4 regions of the Cupriavidus sp. FW305-3-2-15-C-LB2 genome follow, and region 4 is predicted to be linked to each of the others. Evidence: predicted binding sites of a transcription regulator. Region 4 holds the regulator's gene; each other region holds the start of a gene.
What was found. Region 4 encodes FNR, which switches genes on or off when oxygen is low (the NO sensors DNR and NnrR bind a similar motif). Its sites were predicted from a motif close to TTGATNNNNATCAA; they were not measured.
Positions count from the first base shown of each region.

Region 1 (5,698 bases), on a different contig from region 4:
GCAATACTCGCATTGCTGGTGCTCGCTGAGATCCGCGGTCGTGGCGACACTGAGGCGTTCGGGCGGCGCGTTAGCAACTCGGCACATAGGCAGGCGATCACCGTGCTGGCACTGGGAAGCGCCCTAATTACGGCGGGAACACTCACCATTCTATTCGTTACCGAGTTGCCGACTGATCAGGTCATCTTTGAAGTCATTTCAGCTTTCGGTACAGTTGGCTTGTCGACTGGCATCACAGCGGACCTTCCGGCTTCCGCTCAGCTTACGCTGACCGCGCTCATGTACGCAGGCCGGGTCGGCACCATTACGCTCGCCGTATCGTTGGCGATGGGCGAGCATCGCACGCCATACCGCTACCCTGAGGAGCACCCAATTGTTGGCTAGGTTATTTACCGAGCAATTCTCTTTTTCTGCAGGAGACAGCGTCGTTGTGATCGGGCTCGGACGTTTCGGCAGCTCAGTTGCGCAATCGCTAATCCGCCTCGGCCACGATGTCATGGGGATCGACAAGGATGCCGATCTTGTGCAGCGCTGGTCAAATGCGTTGACCTACGCAGTCCAAGCTGACTCGACTGATGTGGCTGTGATGCGCCAACTCGGCGTGGCGGATTTCTCTCACGCCATAGTCGCGATCGGCACAGACATGTCGTCCAGCCTGATGACTTTGATGTCACTGACCGAACTTGAGATCAAGGATATCTGGGTCAAGGCCTTTACCCCTGAGCATGGTCAGATCGCGCAACGCATCGGTGCGCACCATGTGGTTTATCCAGAAGCGGACATGGGTGCACGAGTTGCACATTTGATCACCGGTCGCATGATCGATTTCATCGAATTCGACGATGGCTTTGCCATCGCTAGGATCCATGCGCCAACTTCAACCCACAATAAGGCGCTGTTGGTGTCCAGGGTGCGCGAGAAATTCGGCGTTACCGTGGTGGGCATCAAGCGTCCCAACGAAGAGTTTGAACATGCGACAGCAACCACCACGATCCAGCCGGGAGACTTGCTGGTCGTCTCTGGGCCGACTAGCAAGATCGAACGATTCGCTGGCAGTACGGAAAAACAATAGCGGTGCGCACTTGTCATGGCTTGGACTGGTGGCTGATAGGCGCCCATGATTTAGTCCACCCCAACATCACCATACCAGTAGTAGCAGGCTCGCTTGCGCCGCGAGCGCGTCTTACCGTAACGGGCGAATCAACTCCCTGCCTGTCCTAGCGGACATCGATTCTGTAGCAACTTCCCACGCCGATGCACGCGTAGCCCCTTCAGTCGGACGCCGCCGCAGTAGATTCGTCGGCGCGTTCCATGCTCGGTCTTCGGCCCCTGGCATAAATGAAACCCCAGGTCAGCCCTATGGTGGCAGCTATCGCCGATGCCAAGAGCACGCCAAGCTTGGCAGCCCCAAGTAGGTTGACATCCTCGAACGCAAGCGTGGCGATGAATATCGACATCGTGAAGCCGATGCCGGCCAGTAGTCCAACCAGGCATACGCCGCGCCAGGTCACGTCGGGCGGCAACTGGCACCAGCCCAGGCGTACGGCCAGCCAGCTGACCGACACGATGCCGAGAGGTTTGCCTACGACCAGTGCAAGGACAACACCAAACATCGCGCCTAGCGATCCGCCGCTAGTGAGATCGACGCCATCAATGCTCACTCCGGCATTTGCCAAGGCAAAGAGCGGCATGACAAGGTAGGCGACCCAAGGGTGAAGCGCCATCTGTACACGGATCACGGGCGGTAGTAGCTCCCGCTGGGCGTGACGCAGTTGCTTAAGCGGTGCCGCGATGTGTTCTGGTTTAGGTGTCCGAGCGGTCGCGCGAGCGCGCAGATCAAGGAGCGCACGCATGGCCACATCCAAAGGCCGTTCTCGCGTGCGACCGGGCAGTACCGGCGTCATCATGCCAAGCACGACGCCAGCGAGCGTCGGGTGGGCACCGGTCTTCAGCATTCCCAGCCACAGAATGGCCCCCGGTACGACGTAAGCATAGGCGGTTCCGACGCCGATCCATTGCAGCCCCAGGACCATTAGAATACCTGTACCTGCAACAAGAAGCCCCCCATAGTCCAACCCGCCCGAGAAGGCCACTGCGATAATCAGGACCGCGACAATGTCGTCGATGATCGCCAGCGCGAGCAGGAACACTCGAACGTTGCCGGGTATGGATTTGCCGAGTAACGCGAGCACCCCGACGGCGAACGCGATGTCAGTAGCGGTTGGCACCGCCCAACCCTGGCGCTGGGGCATCTCTGTGTTTATCGCGAGGTAGATCAACGCGGGGACGATCACGCCACCAAGCGCCGCAGCCATTGGCAGGGCCGAAAGGCGCACGTTCGCCAGCGCTCCCTCATGGATTTCGCGCCGGATTTCCATCCCAACGACGAGAAAGAAGATGGTCATCAGGGCGTCGTTGATCCAAAAATGCAGGGATTGCGATACCAGATGGCTACCTATCCCGAATGAGAGCGGGGTATGCCATAGGGCGTGGTAGCTGTGGGAAGCGGGGGAATTCGCCCAAAGCAGCGCGATCCCGGCGGCGGCGAGCAGGACAATGCCGCTAACGGCCTCGATATGAAGAAAATGTTCGAGCGCCGAGAATGCCTTCTCGGCTAAAACTTGAGCACGCGGCAATGGTTGCCGTGGTGGGGGCGGTGGGGGCGGGAGTCGGTCCACAGTCATAGAGCATTTGCGTTGGCGGCCCGACCAACGCATTAACCTGTCTCACTGCGACGTGCAGCGTAGACACCCTATCGGCGATTGTACATGAGCAGCCGACAAGCGACGGCACGACAACATGCGGTCTGTGACGGCAGCCGTCCCCCTGCGCTAGCAGCGGAACCCGCAGACATGCACTGCTGCAGACTCACCTCTATCGCGTGTCACCGTGGCCGCACTTCAGTCATGGCCATGGTGCTTAGGCACCAGCAAGACCGGAACGGGAGAGGAAGCTAACACGCGCGCTGCCACCGACCCGAGGACGGCCGACAGGAAAGCGCCCCGGCCGTGCGTGCCCATGACGATGACGTCGGCTCGGCACGCTAGCACCACGTCTACGATTCGTGGCGCTGGCTCACCAATGCAAGCATGTTCGGTCACCGCACAGTGAGCCGCCTTCAGTAATGGGCGAATTGCCTGGAATGCGTTATCTGCGGCCTCGTTTGCCCACTGATCGATCTGGGGCTTCGAGAAATATGCCTGCGCCCTGCCGCTGATATCGGGAAACGCGTGCACTAGGTGCACTTCCAGCGGGCGCTCAAAGAGACCGGGAGAAACCAGTCTTCTCGCGGCTCTAATGCTGTATGGCGAGCCGTCGCTCGGTAGCACGACAATGGTCATCCCGGCCTCCTATAGCAACGATTCAAGCTTACGTAAGCTCTTCCGCCTGTGATTGATTCACGTCAAAGCAGCACGCTCTCAAACCTGTAACCAGGCAGAACCCGGTGTACCACCCGCGCCGGAGTACGTCGCACACGTACCTGAATGTTACCCCGGCATGGCCCGACTCCTTGCTGTCGATGGAGCGGTCTCCGATCGCTTCGTGCTAGGCACTATCAGCCGCCGTCCGACAATAGAAAAGCTGTCGACAATGTTGACGAGGGCTTCAAGAATGGGTGGGCAATCGCGGCGACGTCCGAAACAATGCGCGCAAACGACGCGAGGTTATCGAAGCCTACTTATTGGTGGTATCGCGTCGGTGCAACGTTCGATGCACTCAAGACTCCTAAAGCGGTAAGTAGAGGATCAGCCGCAGATGGCGGCTCTTTCGTGCGCCGCAATTAGCCTGGTTCGGTGCTCATGGAGCCAGCAGGAAGAAAGTCATGAGTTCGCGCGACGTCCGGGCCCGGCACGTCAGCCAGTAGCGACAAGAAGATCGTTGAAGAGCGCCGGCCGGCGTGAGGCTAGGTCAACTGCACCATGGGCACCGCGCAGCTGTTCAATGTCGTCCCCGGCCAAACGGAACCTGGCCGTTGGCTGCCGGCAAGGCCGGCTCAAACCAGGCGCTGGCCGCCGTCGATGTGCAGCGTCTCGCCGTTCATGAAGTCGTTCTGGATCAGGAACATGACGGCGGGCGGCAGCCTGTTGCATAGGAACGATCTTCTTCAGCGGCAGCCGTGCGCTGAGCTCCGTGACATAGCCGCCGCGGGCGTCGCCGAGCGTGCGGCCCAACAGCGGGGTGTCGGTGGTGCCGGGTGAAAGCGTGTTGAAGCAGCTCGGGATCCCGCTGTTCATCCGCACAACGAGGTCGTTGCGCCTGACCCACGAGGCGAGGGGTTGCGCGAGCGCGCGATGCGCCTGTTGCACGAAGCGGCCGAGGCTGTGCAGTGTGTGCAGCAGGTCAGACGTGCTGGTTTCCGGGAGCGACAGCAGGCGCGCCACCCCGGAGTTGGACAGCTCGCGCTTCTCGCGGGCGAAGATTTCAAAAACCGCCATGGCACGGCCCGCGGCGGGAATCATAGCGGGCATCGAGATTCATCAGAGAATCGGCGACAGGCAGCGCGAGCGCTACTCGCTTTTCCAGCCGTGCCGGTGGCCAGTCCGACCTGCTTACGCAGCCGGCTGGCGCTCCGACGTACAAGCCCTCTGTAGCTTGTAGCGTTCTCATCGCGCGCCGAGGGCGCGGGAAATGATGACCTTCTGGATGTGGCTCGTACCCTCGTAGATCTTGGTCACACGCGCATCCCGGTAGTAGCGTTCAACTGGGAAGTCGGTCAGGTAGCCGTAGCCGCCGTGGATCTGGATGGCGTCCGAGCACACCTTCTCCGCAATCTCGCTGGCGAACAGCTTGGCAATCGACGCCTCCTTGGCGCACGGCACGCCGGCCGCCTGCAGGCGCGCCGCGTGCAGCATGTACTGGGTGGCTACTTCTACCTGCGCGGCCATGTCGGCCAGGTCGAACGCCACACCCTGCAGCTTGATGATGGGACCGCCGTAGGCTTCGCGTTCGTTCGCGTACTGCACGGCCGCCTCAAGCGCGGCGCGCGCCACCCCGCACGCTACCGCCGCGATGCCGATGCGTCCTTCCGACAGCATGCTCATCACCTGCTTGTACCCGCGCCCTTCCTCGCCGAGAAGGTTCTCCACCGGCACGCGATGGTCGTCGAGCTGGATCGCCGCCACGTGCGCCGAGCGCTGGCCCAGCTTCTCCTCAACGCGCGCGACGTTGTAGCCCGGCGCCTTTGGGTCGACGATAAACAGGCTCGGCCCTTTCTTCCCTTCCGGCGTTTCGGTGCTCGCAGCAATGCAGATGCCGGCGCCCGCCTCGCTGCCGTTCGAGATGAATTGCTTGCTGCCGTTCAGCACGTAATGATCGCCCTCGCGGCGGGCGGTAGTGCGGAAGGCGTTGGTGTCGGAACCTGCCTGCGGCTCGGTCAGCAGGCCAGCGACGATGGTTTCGCCCGAGGCCATTCCGGGCAGGTACTTGCGCTTCTGTGCCTCGTTGCCGGCCTGGGCCACCGCGCCGGCGAGGCCATTGTGCACGTGCAGGATGGTGGCAAAGCCGGCGTCGGCCGCGGCGAACTCGGTGATCGCCAGGCAATACTCGACGAAGGTCGCGTTCGAGCCGCCGTATTCCTCGGGAACGTGCATGCCGAGGAATCCCAGTTCGCTGACAGCCTTCAACTCGTTGCGCGGCCAGGCGCCAGTGCGGTCTCGCTCGGCCGCCGTGGCGGCCACCACTTCCTGGGCCACCTTGC
Region 1 covers NZ_JBYSZW010000030.1:66,600-72,297, forward strand. The annotation lists gene AC3WRR_RS21225 (TrkH family potassium uptake protein) at 1-384, shown strand, start outside; gene AC3WRR_RS21230 (potassium channel family protein) at 377-1,072, shown strand; gene nhaA (Na+/H+ antiporter NhaA) at 1,272-2,684, opposite strand; gene AC3WRR_RS21240 (universal stress protein) at 2,901-3,341, opposite strand; gene AC3WRR_RS21245 (helix-turn-helix domain-containing protein) at 3,855-4,469, opposite strand; gene AC3WRR_RS21250 (acyl-CoA dehydrogenase family protein) at 4,605-5,698, opposite strand, start outside.
Region 1: a site for FNR is predicted at 3,394-3,407, ahead of AC3WRR_RS21240 (universal stress protein). Genes of this name have one in related genera too.

Region 2 (5,698 bases), on a different contig from region 4:
CGTATGACGTACGGGACGGGTGGTCGTGTCTACTGCGGAGGATTTGCGATGAACGCCAAGGCATCCCGCTTCGATCCTGCCCGCCGCCGCTGGCTTGGTGCCGGCGCCGCGGCCCTGGTGCTGGCCGTGCCCCTGCCGCGCGCCGCGCGCGCCCAGCCTGGGCCGGCGGCCAGCCGCGAGGCCGCCGCGCAGCGCATCGGCGTGATCGGCTCGGGCCGCATCGGCGGCACGGTGGGCGGGCTGTGGGTCAAGGCCGGACACCCGGTCCTGTTCTCGTCGCGGCACCCGGAGGCACTCAAGCCGCTGGTGGAAGAATTGGGTACGCTGGCGCGCGCCGGCACCGTGGCCGAGGCGATTGCGTTCTCTGACGTGCTGTTCCTGGCCACGCCCTACGGCGCGCTGCCGCAGCTCAGCCGCGACCATGCCGATGCCTGGCGCGGCAAGATCGTGCTCGATGCCACCAATGCCTATGAGCACCGCGATGGCCCGATCACCGAGGAGGCCAGGCGTGACGGCATCGGCATCACCACCGCGCGCTACCTGCGCGGCGCGCGCGTGGTGCGGGCCTTCAACTTCATGGGGGCGGCACAGTTTGCCAGCGAGCACCACCGGGCGGGCGGCCTGGTGGCGGTGCCCATTGCCGGCGACGACAAGGCCGCGCTCGATGTGGCCGCGCAGCTGGTGCGCGATGCGGGATTCGAACCGGTGGTGGTGGGGCCGCTGGCGAGCGCGGATCGCTTCGCACCGGGCGGGCCGCTGTTCCGGCAGGTGGGTACGGCCGAAGAGTTCCGGCGCAAGATGGGCGCCCGCTGACGCTGCGCCGGGCGCGCTGGCGCATCAGGGCCGGCGCCGCTCCATTGCCACCATCGACGGCGTAAAGCCGAGCTGGCCGAAGAATGCGGCTTCGGAGGAACGCGCCGCGCGCAGCATCCAGGTGATGTCGGGGTCGTTGCCCACGATGTGCCGCACCAGGGCGCGGCCGATGCCGCGCCGGCGGTGGCTGGGCGCGACGGCAACCATCGACAGGAAGCCGTCGCAGACGTCGTCGCACAGTGCGCGGGCAAAGCCGACGATCTCGCCGTGCTCCACCGCCACGACCACCCGTTGGGAGTTGGCCACCAGCCGTGCGAATTTCTCCGGGCCGCCCACCCGGTGGGCCCAGCCGTTGGCGATCAGTAGTTGTCTGGCTGCCTCGATGTCGTCAGGCAACAGGTTACGGATTTCCATCGGCGGCTCTCCCAGTAAAGCGTGTACGGCCCCTCGCCGCCCCCTGCCACGAGGGGCGCCGCGAGTCGAGAACGGCACGGGAACCCGTGCCGCGCAATTGGCGGAGTGTAGCGAGCGGGCGCGGGCGCGTCAATTTGGCTTCCGGCGGGGTCGGGTGCTGCTCACGCCGGCGCGCCGGCGCGGTATCATGGCCTCCATGAACGCCCCCGTCTTTTCCTCCGCACATCCGGCCGATCAGCTTGCCGAGTTCACCGACGCGGATGCGGCGATCGCGCGCATCCGCGACATCTACGAAGCTTCTGTCGGCGCCGTGCGCGCGCGCTTCGATGCCTTCGCCAGCGGCAAGCCGCTGCCCTCGGCCGCGCATGCGTGCTATCCGTACCTGGGCATCTCGGTCAATATCGAGACCATGGTCACCGACAGCCGGCCGTCATGGGGCACGGTGGCCTACCCGGGCGTGTATGGCACCACCGTGACCCGCCCCGACCTGCTGGCGGACTACTACCGCGACCAGATCGAGCGGCTGATGCGCTATCACCGCGTGCCTGTGGTGGTAGGGCTGAGCCGGCGCCCGATCCCGCTGCCGTTCGTGATCGAGGCTTCGACCACCGACATCAGCTACACCCAGGCGCGCGAGCTGGAGGCATCGTTCGTGCTGCCCGAGCTGAGCCGCATCGACGACGGCATCGCCAACGGCACCTATGAGCCGATCCCGGGCGAGGCCTGGCCGCTGTCGCTGTTCCCGGCCGAGCGCGTGGACCTGGCCCTGCAGCGGCTGTACCACTACACCGGCACGGCACCGCAGCATTTCCAGCGCTTCGTGCTGTTCACCAACTACCAGCGCTATGTCGACGAGTTTGTCGAGCTGGGCCGGGGCCTGATGGCCAGCAGCGACGGCGGCGGCTACACCCGCTTTGTCGAACCCGGCGACGTGATGCAGGAACTGGGCGGCGCGGAACCCGACGACGCCTCGCGCCCGCGCGCGCTGCCGCAGATGCCGGCCTATCACCTGGTGCGCGAAGACAAGCTGGGGGTGACGCTGGTCAATATCGGCGTGGGACCGTCCAACGCCAAGACCATGACCGACCACCTGGCCGTGCTGCGCCCGCATTGCTGGCTGATGGTGGGCCACTGCGGCGGCTTGCGCCGCTCGCAGCAGCTCGGCGACTACGTGCTGGCGCACGCCTATGTGCGCGACGACCACGTGCTCGACCACGACTTGCCGCCGTGGGTGCCGGTGCCGCCAATCGCCGAGATCCAGGTGGCCTTGCAGGAGGCCGTTGCGCGCGTGACCGGGCTGTCCGGCAACGAGATGAAGACCCGCATGCGCACCGGCACGGTGGTCTCGACCGACGACCGCAACTGGGAGCTCAAGTCCAAGTCGCTGTATGCGCGCTTCAACCAGTCGCGCGCGATTGCCATCGATATGGAAAGCGCGGCGGTGGCGGCCAACGGCTTCCGGCTGCGCGTGCCCTATGGCACCTTGCTATGCGTGTCGGACAAGCCGCTGCATGGCGAGCTCAAGCTGCGCGGCATGGCCAACGCCTTCTATCGCCAGCGTGTCAGCCAGCATATGACCATCGGGCTGGAGGCGATCCGCATCCTGCGTGAGAACGGGGTGGAGCAGCTGCATTCGCGCAAGCTGCGCAGTTTCGACGAGCCGGCGTTCCGGTAGGTCGGCACCCGCGCTCATCCGGAAAAGCAGAAGGCCGGCGCCTGATTGGCGCCGGCCTTTTGCATGGCACTGCAGGATCAGAAGCGGTAACCCACCCCCATGCTGAACAGCCACGGATCCAGGTTCACCTTGGATACCTTGACATCCCCCGCCTTCACATCGCTCGACAGCCAGATCTTCTTGATGTCGGCGTTGAGAAACCAGTTTTTGGTCAGCTTGTAGTCCATGCCGATCTGCAGCGCGGGACCGACGCTCCAGCTATCGAGCTGCAGCGAGTTGTTGGCGATGTCCGCGCCCCAGATGCGGGTGAAGTTCAGGCCCGCGCCGATATACGGGCGGAAGGTGCCGTTGGGGATGAAGTGGTACTGCACCAGCAGCGTCGGCGGCAGATGCTTGAAGGTGCCGACCTTGTTGCCGTCCAGGTAGACGTCCTGCTTCTGCGGCACTGTCAGCACCAGTTCGGCGGCGATGTTCGGCGTGAAGAAGTAGGTGACGTCGAACTCGGGAATCCACTTGTTGTTGACCGTGATGCGGTCCGACGGGCCGACGCCGCCGACGGGGTCGGAGCTGTTGGCCATGTCGAGATAGGTGCCGCGCAGGCGCACCATCCAGTTGCCCTGGGCATCGTCCGCGGCGGCGGCAGGGGTGGCGAAGGCGCCGAGCATGGCGCAGGCGGCGATGGCGGAACAGGTGACCCGGGTGCGGAGAGAGAGTGTTTTCATGAGGTTCTGCTTGGTCTGGTATCAAATCCGGACCCAGTTTGGCCGAGCAGGCCGGGTTGGGCTTTGACCCAAGACAAGTAGAAGGGAACGTGGGCTGGCTGCGTCGCGCAGGCGCTACAGCGAGGAAGGCGCCGTGGTGTGCCAGCTGCGCCGACGCTTCTAAACACATGCGGAATTATTCGTGGCGCGGTGCGATGCTGCCCCTTACGCTGTGCGAAAGATCCGAGCACGCATGCAGCGTGTGCGGATCGGCACCGAGCATGTCGTGGGCGTCCGCAAGGGCGTCTTTCCGGGTGTGCCCCGTGGGGGCGGGGCACACCGGTTTTCTTGCGGCGGCTTGCGGTGTCAGGCGTCGGCGGCCTCGGCGGACTGCGGGGCCTGCGCCGCGCCAAAGCCGGCCTGCAGGTGCCGGTTCACGCCCGAGATCACCGCGCGCAGCGATGCCGTGACCAGGTTGGCGTCGATGCCGGCGCCGAACCCTGTCGGCGAATCGCCCACGCGCACTTCCACGTAGCAGGCCGCGCGTGCATCCGCGCCGACGGTCATCGCATGCTCGTGGTAATCCATCACGCGTACCGGCAAGTCCAGCGCATTGACGAAGGCATCGATGGGCCCGTTGCCGGTGCCGCGCACGCTGCACGGCTTGCCGTCGCGCACCATCTGCACTTCGATCTCCGTGGCGCCGCCGCTGTCAGACACCAGCTGGTGCGATACATAGCGCAGCGGTGTCTGCTGCGCGAGGTACTCGCGCTGGAACAAACCATGAAGATCATCGGCACTCGCCTCGAGCCCGGTGTCGTCGGTCATGGCCTGCACCGCGCGGCTGAATTCGATCTGCAGGCGGCGCGGCATGTAGATGCCATGCACCTGCTCCAGCAGGTAGGCCATGCCGCCCTTGCCGGACTGGCTGTTGACGCGGATCACCGCGTCATAGCTGCGGCCCAGGTCGGCCGGGTCGATCGGCAGGTAGGGCACTTCCCAGATGCCGTCCGGCTGCTGCTGTGCAAAGCCCTTGCGGATCGCATCCTGGTGCGAGCCCGAGAACGCGGTGAATACCAGGTCGCCCACATACGGGTGGCGCGGATGCACCGGCAGCTGGTTGCAGTGCTCAACGCACTGGCGCACCGCGTCGATATCGGAGAAGTCCAGCCCGGGTGCCACGCCCTGCGTATAGAGGTTGAGCGCCAGCGTCACCAGGTCGACATTGCCGGTGCGCTCGCCGTTGCCGAACAGGCAGCCTTCGACGCGGTCCGCGCCCGCCATCAGCGCCAGCTCCGCGGCGGCCACCGCGGTGCCGCGGTCGTTGTGCGGGTGCACTGACAGCGCGATGTGTTCGCGCCGTGCCAGGCGGCGGTGCATCCATTCGACCTGGTCGGCGAACACGTTGGGCGTGCTGCATTCGACCGTGGTTGGCAGGTTCAGGATCATTGGCCGGTCCGGGCCGGCCTGCCAGGCGGCAGAGACGGCGTCGCTGACTTCCAGCGAGAAGTCGAGCTCGGCCAGGCTGAAAGTCTCGGGCGAATATTCATAGGCCCATGCCGTGCCAGGCATGGCATCGGTCAGCGACCTGATCAGGCGCGTGCCCGAGACCGCGACCTCCTTGATCTCTTCACGCGAGGCATTGAAGACGATGCGCCGCCAGGCTGGCGCGATCGGGTTGTACAGGTGCACCGTGGCCCGCGCTGCGCCGCGCACGGACTCGACGGTGCGGCGGATCAGGTCTTCGCGCGATTGCGTCAGCACCACGATGTTGACGTCTTCGGGGATGCGCTGCTCGTCGATCAGCATGCGCACGAAGTCGAAATCGGTCTGCGAGGCGGCGGGGAACGCCACTTCGATTTCCTTCAGGCCGATTTTCACCAGCTGCTCGAAGAAGCGCAGCTTGCGCGCCGGGTTCATCGGCTCGATCAGGGCCTGGTTGCCGTCGCGCAGGTCGGTGCTCATCCAGCGCGGTGCGCGCGTGATGGTGCGGGCGGGCCAGGTGCGGTCAGGGATGTCGACGGTGGCGGCGGGGTGGTACTTGGTGGCGGGATTGCTGAGCATACGGGGTCTCCTTCCTCGCTAAGGGAAGTAA
Region 2 covers NZ_JBYSZW010000007.1:95,358-101,055, forward strand. The annotation lists gene AC3WRR_RS07870 (NADPH-dependent F420 reductase) at 49-813, shown strand; gene AC3WRR_RS07875 (GNAT family N-acetyltransferase) at 838-1,227, opposite strand; gene AC3WRR_RS07880 (AMP nucleosidase) at 1,415-2,902, shown strand; gene AC3WRR_RS07885 (OmpW/AlkL family protein) at 2,980-3,624, opposite strand; gene leuA (2-isopropylmalate synthase) at 3,970-5,667, opposite strand.
Region 2: a site for FNR is predicted at 3,688-3,701, ahead of AC3WRR_RS07885 (OmpW/AlkL family protein). Genes of this name have one in related genera too.

Region 3 (5,698 bases), on a different contig from region 4:
TTGACCAGGTGCCCGTGTCCGTAGAACCCGTCCGGCTCTGCATCAATCGTGCCTTCTGCGAACGCCAGCACGCGTAGTCCTTGCGCGGCCAGCGCTGCCTTTTCCCGAAGCAGTCCTTCGCGCCGGATCGGCACGGCATGGCCGCGAACGTCCGCCTGGTCGCACATGGCAATCAGAGTCTCGGGCGCTCCCTTGACGAACACGCGGATCGTCTCTTCGTGCCGGTGGAACGAGGCCGCGTACCGCAGGTCTGGCTCATACGGGATACGGGCCACCAAGGGGTACCGCTGTCGGATCTCATTGGCTACGGTGCCCCCCTTGTGCGCTGCGGCCAGCAGCGCCACGTCCACGCTGTCCCCGGTGCCAGTCCAGCCATCACGCTCCCTGGATAGTTGGGCCTCGTTTGGCAGCGCCGCGGCCCTTAGCAGGGCCGCTACCCGCGTTCTCGCGTCATGGTCGGTGGTGCCGGCGGCGCGGATCGTGCAGTTGTCCAGATCGTGTCCGACGTCGCAGCAAAACGCCGTGCCGTCGGGAAGCCGGATATCGGTGACGACAAGCTCGTTCATGGTCAGGGTGCCGGTCTTGTCGGTGGCGATCATGGTGCAGGATCCAAGCGACTCCACGGCGGGCATTTTGCGCACGATCACATGGGCCTTCGCCATCCGCCGCATGCTGATCGCCAGCGCCACCGAAATGGCGACGGGCAGTCCTTCGGGGATCGCGCTCACCGCCAGTCCGACCGACATCATGAACAGTTCGCGCAATGCCATGCCGCGCAGCATACCCACCAACACCAGCAACGCCACAGCCACGCCTACCGCCACCGCGATCAGTCGGGAAAAACGCTGGAGCCTGAGAATCAAAGGTGGCTGCGAGATGGATTCGCGGCCCAGTTCCCGCGCAATCCGGCCAATTTGCGTGGCAGCGCCAGTTGCCACGACGATGCCGTGGCCCCTGCCGCGGAGCACCACCGTGCCGGCGAAGGTCAGGCACTGGCGGGCGCTCGCTGGGGCGTTGCTGGCATCACATGCTGAGAGCTTGCGCACCGGCAGCGATTCGCCAGTCAGCAGGGATTCATCGCACTGCAGGTCAATGGCGGAGGTCAGTTCCAGGTCGGCCGGCACTCGGTTGCCGGCTTCCAGCACCACCAGGTCGCCCGGTACCAGCGTACTTGCATCGATCTCCTGCTGGATGCCGTCCCGGATCACCGTGGCACGGGGCTGCTCCATCTTGCGCAGCGCCACGGCCGCCTTGTCGGCCGTATGCTCCTGTGCGGTGCCGATGACGCCGTTAATCAGCAGTACTGCCCCGATGAACAGTGCATCCTTCAGGTCACCCAACGCGAGCGACACCGCTGCCGCGGCCAGGAGAATGTAAATAAGCGGACTGAGGAACTGGCGCAGAAACACCGCGGCCACCGACCTAGGGGCCGCCTGAGGCAGCACATTGCGGCCCACCTCGGCCAGCCGCGCATTAGCCTGCGCGGTGGTCAGGCCGGGTGGGACATGTCCCGGATCGACGCGATCCCGGGTGCCGGAATGTTCTTCGTGAGATCGGGGGCGATCCGTTTGCAACGCGCTGGAGCGATTTTGCATGAGGTTTCCCAAGGTATGCCCGGCGCGGAGCCACGCGTGCACACCCTGGGCGTACGCCACGTGCGGCGGGCGGGTCCGGACACTGTTCAAGCGTAGGTACTCGCGTTTCCGCATGATTGATCCGGATCAACCACCACCCGGTTCCCCCTCCTAGACTGGCTGTATCGGCCAGCGGCACCCGTGGCGGGGCCAACGGCTTTGCGCAAGCGTCAAAGGACACCAGCATGCAACTGCAATTCCTCGGCGCGACCGATACGGTCACCGGCTCCAAGTACCTGCTCGATACCGGCCGTCACCAGGTCATGGTCGACTGTGGCTTGTTCCAGGGATACAAGACCCTGCGCCTGCGCAACTGGGACCCACTGCCGCTCGATCCGGCCAAGCTCGACGCCGTGGTGCTGACCCATGCCCACATCGACCACAGCGGGTATTTGCCCCTGCTGGTGCGCAACGGCTTCCGCGGCAGCGTGCACTGCACCATGGGCACCGCGCAGCTGTGCGGAATCCTGTTGCCAGACAGCGCCCACCTGGCGGAAGAAGACGCCGATTATGCGAACCGCAAGGGCTTCTCGCGTCATCGGCCCGCATTGCCTCTTTACACAGCAGCCGACGCTGCACGAGCAATGCGGCGGCTCCAGCCGATGCAGTTCGGCAAGCGCTTCCAGGTAGTGCCCGGCGTAGAGGCCGAGTTTGCCCGGGCCGGACATATCATCGGCGCGGCTATCGTCACGTTGTTCGTCGACGGCAAGCGCATCGTCTTCTCAGGCGACCTCGGGCGGCAGCAGGACATCGTCATGCGCGCGCCGGAGATGGTGCGTCAGGCGGATTACCTGCTGGTGGAGTCAACCTACGGCGACCGGCGGCATCCGGACGACGACCCGCTCGATGTGCTCGGCGAGATCGTCAGCCGGACGATTGGCCGCGGCGGCAGCTTGATCATCCCCGCTTTTGCGGTAGGGCGCACGCAGAGCCTGCTGTACTGCCTGCACCGCCTGCGCGAACTCAAGCGAATCCCCGACGTGCCGGTGTACCTCAACAGCCCGATGGCCATCGACGCGACCATGATTTTCTCGCTGCATCCGGAAGAGCTGCGCATCAGCCGCGAAGAGTGCGCCGCAGCCTGCAATCTCGCCACCCCGGTGCAGAGCATGGAGCAGTCGATCTGGCTGAACCATGACCGAAGTCCCAAGATCATCCTGGCTGGCAGCGGCATGGCTACCGGTGGTCGTGTGGTCCACCATATTGCCGCCTACGGCCCGGACCCTCGCAACACCGTTCTGCTTTCCGGCTTCCAGGCGGCGGGTACGCGCGGCGCAGCGCTGGCCGCAGGCCGGCGCGACATCCGCGTCCATGGCAAGGACATCGCCGTGCATGCGTCGGTGGAGCAGGTGGAGAACCTGTCCGCACATGCCGATGCCGCGGAACTCATGACCTGGCTCGGCGGCTTTCACCAGGCGCCGCGGCGTACGTTTGTCGTGCACGGCGAGCCACAGGCAAGCGATGCGCTGCGCCAGCACATCGAGCGCGACCTGCGCTGGGCGGTCACCATGCCGGAATATCGGCGCTCCTATCCGCTCGACTGATCCAGGCCGGCGCCTGATATGTGCGCCTTTCGTTACGTCTGCCAAACCGGAATCACGTCATGGACTTCAGAACCATCCTCGTCGACCTCAGCGAAGATTCTGCCCGGTCGGCACGCATTGAAACAGCCGCACGGGTTGCCGCGAAATTCGGCGGCAGCGTGGTCGGGCTGACTGCGACTGGAACAAACCTGGAGCCGTTTCGCGGGGCGGGCGAAGAAGCCGGACAATACGCGGCCCTTGCCGCCAGCCAGCTGCACAAGCTGGTTGCCGGTCACAAGGAGACCCTCGACACGCTGACCAGGCAAGTGTCGCCGGACATCCCCACCCGGCACATCATTATCGACGCTGAATCCGGTTGGGCGCTTGCCGACGAGGGGCGTTTCGCCGATCTCATCCTTCCCGCACCGCCGTCGGCGGATGCCGATGTGCCGGCGCTGCTGGCCGGGGTTGCGGAGTATGCGATGCTCAATGCCGGACGGCCCATCCTGCTGGTGCCGGGCGCGGCCGGCCCGCGCTTTGGTGGTCATGTCGCCATCGCATGGAACGGCGGTCGAGAGGCCGCGCGGGCAGTAGCGGACGCATTGCCGTGGCTCGCGCATGCCAGTGCTGTTACCGCCCTGGTGGTCAGCGCGGCTGCCATTGACGAAGAGACCTGCCGTGACAGCGGGAACCGGCTGACAGCGTGGCTGGCCAGCCATGGCATCAATGCCGATCTGGTTGTCGGGGAGGGCGACCCCGACCACGTTCTGCCGCAACTTGCCTGCAAGGTACAGGCCGACCTGCTGGTCGCCGGCGGCTATGGCCGTTCCAGGCTGAAGGAGCTGGTGCTGGGTGGCACCACCCGCGCCCTGGTGCGTCAGTCATCGTTGCCAGTCTTCATGTCGCACTGACGGGTGACCGCTGCCGGTGGGGCAGTGGCAGCGCATGGCCTGGCCGCAGGCTCGTTCGGCCGGCACATTGCGTGCCGGCCGAATGTTGGTTTGCCGACATACCCGAGCCGCATCCTGAGCTAGTTTCCAACGTGCGTGGCTCAGCCGGTGTCGGCACACGGGTTGTGGCTCCGACGTCGCCGGTACCTGCGAATTTCCGGTTCTGAGCCGCATCTCGCTTCCCATGCCGTTGCCTTTCCGCGCACAAACTCTATAGTCCATTGGCAAGGTAATAGTGACGAGAGCATGCCCCTGAAGGCGTCTTCATCCGCTCCGCAGGCGAGCAGCCTTGTCCAGAGTTCGCCCGACGATGGCTTTCGCCTGGTCGTGCGATTTCCGCGAGAGCAGGGGAACGGGCATGACAAGGGTGATGATTGCGGATGACCATGCTGTGGTACGGGATGGCCTGCGGCATATCCTGGAACGGGCCGGTGTGTTCGAGGTCGTCGGCGAGGCGGCAGATGGTACACAAGTGCCCAGGATGGTACGGGAATGCACCCCGCAGGTGCTCCTGCTTGACCTTTCCATGCCCGGCAGGAGCGGGCTGGAACTGATCCGCTTGCTGCGCGGCGAGCACCCGGCCCTGCGCATCCTGGTCTTGACCATGCACGCCGAGGAGCAATACATCGTTCGTGCGTTCCAGGCTGGAGCGGCGGGCTATCTGACCAAGGAAAGCGCGGCTACGGAACTGGTGTCCGCCATCGGCCAGGTAGCCCGGGGCGGCACCTATGTGAGCCAGTCGATGGCCACGAAGCTGGCAAGCGGGCTGAAGGACCAGAGCGACGACCTGCCGCACCTGAGGCTCTCGGACCGCGAACTGGAAGTCTACCGGCGGCTGGTGCTGGGCGAGCCCATCACGGCGATCGCCACGGCACTGTGCGTCAGCGCCAAGACCGTGAGCACCTACAAGATGCGGCTGATGGAAAAAATGCAGATGCCCAATGAAGCCATGCTGTTGCGCTATGCCATGCGCAATCATCTGTTCGACGACGATGCGGACCTGTAGTGCCACAGTGCAGCGTCGGTCGGCCGCTGGCTTTGTGCCCTATCGCCCCGAAGTCGCAGCCAGCCCGGCCAGGGTCTGGCGCAGCGCATCGAGTTCCAGCGTCTTGTCAAAGCAGTAGCTCCCGCCTGCCTTCAGGCAGGCGCGGCGCAGCGGCGGGCCGAGGTTGTCGGCCAGCACGATCACGATCGAATCCGGTAGCGTCGACCTCAGCGTCCTGACCTCCTGGAGCGCATGAGCATAGCCCGTGCCCAGGCTGATCAGGACGACGTCGGGGCGATGACGCAGGAGCGGGGCAAGTTCCGTGGCTGCGCTGGCGCCCGCACCCGCGACACGGATGCCAGGCATTCGCCCAAGCAGGCCGAGCTGCCTGGTTCGGATCGCATTGGCATGCTCGAGCAAGTACACGGTAAGCAGGCGGGCAGGATTGCGGTCTGGCATGGTCCTAGTATCGCGGCTCCCCTTGCGGTGGCAAATCAGGGGCGGCTGAGAGTCGCGTCAGGGGGGCAGAAGGCACTGTCAGTGATCCCTGACATGCGCGCGCACGCCTTGCCGGCTTGGCAGGAGCGAGTACGACAGTTTCGACAA
Region 3 covers NZ_JBYSZW010000019.1:65,805-71,502, forward strand. The annotation lists gene AC3WRR_RS15985 (cation-translocating P-type ATPase) at 1-1,595, opposite strand, end outside; gene AC3WRR_RS15990 (MBL fold metallo-hydrolase RNA specificity domain-containing protein) at 1,820-3,178, shown strand; gene AC3WRR_RS15995 (universal stress protein) at 3,238-4,068, shown strand; gene AC3WRR_RS16000 (response regulator transcription factor) at 4,466-5,113, shown strand; gene AC3WRR_RS16005 (response regulator) at 5,153-5,551, opposite strand.
Region 3: a site for FNR is predicted at 1,712-1,725, ahead of AC3WRR_RS15990 (MBL fold metallo-hydrolase RNA specificity domain-containing protein). Genes of this name have one in related genera too.

Region 4 (5,698 bases):
CGCAAGTTCTACATCTTCGGGCTGGTGCTGTGGCCGCAGGACGTCATCTACCTGGCGGTGCTGCTGGTCATCTCGGCGCTGGCGCTGTTCCTGTTCACGGCGATCGCGGGGCGGCTGTTCTGCGGCTATGCCTGTCCGCAGACGGTCTACACCGAGATCTTCATGTGGATCGAGCGGCGGGTCGAAGGCGACCGCATCGCCCGCATCCGGCTCGATGGCGATCCGTGGAGCCTGCGCAAGTTCCGTCTCAAGGCGACCAAGCACTTCCTGTGGGTGCTGATTGCGCTCTGGACCGGCTTTACCTTCATCGGCTATTTCGCACCGATCCGCGAACTGGGCGGCGAGGTGCTCAGCCTGTCGCTGGGGCCGTGGCAGTCGTTCTGGATGCTGTTCTACGCGTTCGCCACCTGGGGCAATGCGGGCTTCATGCGCGAGCAGGTGTGCAAGTACATGTGCCCGTATGCGCGTTTCCAGAGCGTGATGGTGGATCGCGATACCTATGTCGTGACCTACGACGTCGGCCGCGGCGAGCCGCGCGGAAGCCGGTCGCGCAAGACCGACCACCACAAGGCGGGGCTTGGCGACTGCGTCAACTGCAGCATCTGCGTGCAGGTGTGCCCGACGGGCATCGATATCCGCGACGGCCTGCAGTACGAGTGCATCGGCTGCGGCGCCTGCATCGACGCCTGCGACCAGGTCATGGACAAGATGGAATATCCGCGCGGCCTGATCCGGTACACCTCGGAAAACGCGATGCGCAAGGGCTTGTCCGCGGCGGCATCACGCAAGCGCCTGCTGCGCCCGCGCGTGGTCATTTATTCCGTGATCTGGGTGGCGTTGCTGGCCGGGTTCATGGCTTCGATCGCGCTGCGCACGCCGCTGAAGGTCGACATCATCCGCGACCGTGGTGCGCTCGGCCGTGAAGTGGAAGGCCGCTGGATCGAGAATGTCTATCGCCTGCAGCTGATCAACACCACCGAAGCGCCGATGCAGATCAGCGTGCGCGCCGACAGCGACGAACTGAAGAACCTGACCGTGGAATACGACAAGCAGGCCGAATCGCTGGCGCCGACGTCCAACCGGTTGCTGCCGATCCGGATCCGCGTGCCGATCGAGGCCGCGGCGCAGGGCACGCACAAGATCAACGTGACGGTGACGAGCGAAGGCACGGAGCGGGGGCATGCCGAAATCCGGCAATCCACCAGTTTCATCGTGCCGCGCGATTTGTGAAGCTAGGTCGTCAAGATGAAGGGGGCAAGATGAGTCAGCAAGGCAATCCGTGGTGGAAGGAGCCGTGGCCGTGGCTGTTGATGAGCGGCCCGCTGGTGGCGATGGTGGCGTGTGGCGTGACGATCTGGCTGGCATCCACGCATCCGGACATGCCGGTGCAGGGTGCAACGCGCCATGGCCTGGTGGTCGAGAAGGCCGACGCCGCGCCGCCCAAGGCTGCCGCTGTGAGGCAGCCATGAGGTTGCGCTGGCTGATGTGGGTACTCTGGCCGGCGTTCCTGATGGCCGGGTTCGCGACCGCGACGGTGTTTTCGGTGGTGGATCCCGGTGACCTGAACTTCTTCGGCCAGCCGATCGAAGCGTCCCGCGAATCGGTCTACACCGTTGGTTTCCTGATGGCCTGGGTGTTCTGCGCGTTGTCCAGCGGACTGACGCTCTACACCATGCCGTCGCGGCTCAGCGATACCGACGAACTGGAATAAGCGGATCGGTGTGAGGTCTGCGCTGCCATGTCCGCATGCGGTACCTGGCAGCGCCTTGGCCGCTTAGCAGGAGCGGCTGTAGAGCTGCTTGATGCCGTCGATGTCCACGAGCTTGACGTGGCGCTGGCGAATCTGGATCAGGCCGGCTTCGGCAAAGCGGGAGAACAGGCGGCTGACGGTTTCGAGCTTCAGGCCCAGGTAGCTGCCGATCTCTTCGCGGCTCATGCGCATCACGAACTCGGACGCCGAATAGCCGCGTGCCGACAGGCGCTCAGAGAGGTTGATCAGGAAGGCGGCAAGCCGTTCCTCGGCGCGCATCGAGCCCAGCGTGACCAGCATCAGTTGGTCATGCGTGATTTCCTTGCCCATCAGGCGCAGGAACTGCTGCTGCAGCGACGGCAGGTCTGCCGACAGGGACTGCAACTCGCTCATGCGGACCACGCAGACTTCGGTGTCCTCCAGCGCGGCGGCATCGGAGGCATGCTGCATCTCGCCCAGCCCGTCGAGACCGACAATTTCGCCGGGCAGGTGGAAGCCGGTAATCTGCGAGCGGCCGTCTTCAGTGGTGACGTGGGTCTTGAGCGTGCCAAAGCGCACGGCATAGACCGCGGTGAGTGGATCGCCCATGCGATACAGGGTTTCACCCTTGTGCACACGGATGCGTTCCTGAACCAGCGTGTCCATCTTGGCGAGGTCTTGCTGCGACATGCCGACCGGAAGGCACAGCTGCCCCATCGCACAGGTGGAGCAGCGTGGTGACATCTCGGTAATGGGAATGGAGGTGAGCAATTGGAACCTGCTAGAAATGGCAGCGAGGGCGCGATAACGGCATTTTACCGTGCGATGTGATGTGGTAGGGAGTGAGAATTGACACTTGGCGTACTGATCAGCGTTTTTCTGCTGGCTTTGCTGGGCGGGGTCCACTGCGCCGCCATGTGCGGCGGCGTGGCGCTGGCCGTGGAGCAGCGTCACGGCGCGGCGGCGACGATCAGTCTGGTGCCCAGCCGTGCCGCCTGGCTCGGCGAGTTGCTGATAATGCACCTGGGCCGGATCTCGACCTATATGCTGCTTGGGGCCGCGCTAGGCGCGGTCGGTGCTTCGGCGTGGAAACAGGACTATCTGCCGGTGCAGCGCTGGCTGTTCGGCGCGGGCAGCGTCATGCTGCTGTGGTCGGGCTGGCGGTTGCTGCGCGGCAACACGTTTACCGTCGACTGGCTGGAGCGGCTGGCGTCGCGTGCCAGCGCAGCGGTGGCGCGCCGGCTGGGTGGCGTGGCACGCGGCATGCCGTCCTTTGTGCGCGCACGCGGCGGCCTGGCGCGGCGATACGGCGTGGGCCTGGCGTGGGGGCTGGTGCCGTGCGGCATGGTCTATGGGGCGCTCACGCTCGCGCTGCTGGCGGGCAATGCGGCGTCCGGCGCACTCGTGATGGGCGTGTTCGGGCTCGGCACACTGCCTAACCTGCTGGTGCTCTCCGGCCTGTCAGGCTATTTGCGTACGCTGTCGCGACGTCCCGGCGTGCGCCTGGGGGCCGGCCTGGCGGTAATGGCGTTCGGCGGCCTTGGCATTGCGCGAGCGGTGCTGTTGCCACATTCGCTGGCCGAGCATGGATTCTGCCTGGTGTTCTGAGGCGCCGGCGCTGCGCGGGCAACGGATGATGGTTGCAGGCGGGGGCGGGAATGCCATACAATCGCCAACATTGCGGTATCGCGCGGTGTCTTGTGAGCCGCGGTAAGCAGCGGGCGAGCAGCGCCAGGCGGCCTTCATACCAGAAGGTGAGTTCAGGGCAGGGGAAGCGGAAGGTTTTCGATGCCCGTCCCGTCCCCACAGTCCATCCGGTTCAAAAGATCTGGTTCAAAAGTCCGGCTGGCACTGCGGTGTTGGCGATGCCGGCCTTGCTCCCGATACCCGTTTTTCTTGCGTCCGAGGCCTTCAGTTCGCTGACAGCGACGTCCGGTATGTGCGGACGCGCTACGCAAGAGGTTCGCTGGCTGGCCCATAACCGCATGCGAACGATCTCCTGCCGGAACGCCCGGCAACTCGATGCAAAGATAGGGAAGTGCACGGCTTGGATGCAGCAGGTATCCGGCTAGCTGCGCAATGAGATGGCGGTGGCTTTCGCACCGCTGTATCCAAAATCTCCGGTGCCCCGGATCCGTCCGGGAGCAGGTGCAAAGACAGGCTGCACACCATCAACATGAATACCCAAGAGGCGAAGATCGTCCTCGAGACGGCGCTGATCTGCGCGCAGGAACCGTTGCGCGTCAATGATCTGCGGCGGCTGTTTGACGACGACGTCGGCGCAGACACCATCCGCGTGCTGCTTGATGAACTGCGCCAGGACTGGCGGCCGCGCGGCGTGGAACTGGTGGCCCTGGCCAGCGGCTGGCGCTTCCAGAGCCGGCCGGAAATGCGTGAATACCTGGATCGGCTGAATCCAGAAAAGCCGCCAAAATATTCGCGCGCGGTGATGGAAACACTGGCGATCATTGCCTACCGGCAGCCGGTGACCCGCGGCGATATCGAGGAAATCCGCGGCGTGACGGTCAGCACGGAAGTCATCAAGAAGCTTGAGGACCGCAGCTGGATCGAGGTGATCGGACACCGCGACGTGCCGGGCAGGCCGGCGCTGTATGCGACCACCAAGGCGTTCCTGGACGATCTTGGCCTGCGTACGCTGGATGAGCTGCCGCCGCTGGAAGATGCCCAGGCGCAGGCGCAGGCAACCCTGCTGGAACAGCAGGCCATCAATTTTGAAGACCTGGCTGCAAACAAGGCGGCCAGCGCCGACGAAGAGGCTTTTGCCAACCCCGCCGCGCATGCGGCGGATGTGGCTGAAGCATCCGTCGCAAACGAAGCCGAGACGACCGGCCCGGTCGACCAAGGCGCCAATGGCTTTGACGCGCAACCGCTGCAAGCTGCAGCCGACGATGCCGCCGAGGCCGCTTCCACCGAACCAGCCGCACCCAATCCGGACGGGGCGCGGGGCGATTTGCCGGACAACGGCACCCCGCCGCACCCGAGCGAGCACGACGAGCGCGTGCCGAACTGAACAACATGCAACATCCGATAGTGAATATCTTGTCTGATTCCGTTGAGCAAGACACCCGCAATGCGGGCGCACCCTCCGACACCGGCGCCGCAGAACCCGGATCGGGCAGCGAAGCCGCGCCCCGCCGCAAGGGGCTGCGCCGCGGGCTGAGGAACCTGGTCGCATCGCGCCGCCAGGCACAGGACCGCGGCGAGGGCGCCGAAGGCGCCGGCGGCCAGGCCGATGCCGGTGAAGCGGGCGCCGCACAGGCGGCGGGCGGTGCGCGCGGTGGCCAGCGTGGCCGCGGCAAGCGCAAGACGGGGCAGGGCGAGGGTGGCCAGGGTAGCCAGGGCGGCCAGGGCACCAGCAAGGCAGAAAAGGTCGACCGTGCGGCCAGGGCCGAAGGCACCGACAAGCCTGAGCAGCCCGGCCGCAAGCGCAAGCCGGTCCAGCGCTCAGGCAAGGCGGCAGCGCCGGGCGAGGCGCAGGGTACCGGTGCGCGGCAGCAGGGCCGCCGCAAGGATGGCGGCAAGCCGCAGGCGCCCCGCAAGGGCCAGGGCGGCGGGGACAAGACCACGGCGAGCAGCGAAGACCTGTTCCGCTTCGTGATCTCTGAGCAGTACGACAACGAAGACACCGTCATTCCGCGCACCAAGGCCAAGCCGGTGCGCGAGCTGTCGGCCGACGACGACGCGCCCAAGCTGCACAAGGTGCTGGCCGAGGGCGGGCTGGGCTCGCGCCGCGAGATGGAAGAACTGATCCTGCAGGGCCGCGTTTCGGTCAACGGCCTGCCGGCCCATATCGGCCAGCGCATCCTGCCGGCGGACCAGGTCCGCGTGAACGGCAAGCTGATCCACCGCAAGGTGTCGACCAAGCCGCCGCGCGTGCTGCTGTACCACAAGCCCGCCGGCGAGATCGTCAGCCAGTCCGATCCGGAAGGCCGTCCGACTGTGTTCGAC
Region 4 covers NZ_JBYSZW010000059.1:9,498-15,195, reverse strand. The annotation lists gene ccoG (cytochrome c oxidase accessory protein CcoG) at 1-1,230, shown strand, start outside; gene AC3WRR_RS30460 (membrane protein) at 1,260-1,469, shown strand; gene AC3WRR_RS30455 (hypothetical protein) at 1,466-1,711, shown strand; gene fnr (fumarate/nitrate reduction transcriptional regulator Fnr) at 1,775-2,500, opposite strand; gene AC3WRR_RS30445 (sulfite exporter TauE/SafE family protein) at 2,579-3,337, shown strand; gene scpB (SMC-Scp complex subunit ScpB) at 3,906-4,760, shown strand; gene rluB (23S rRNA pseudouridine(2605) synthase RluB) at 4,766-5,698, shown strand, end outside.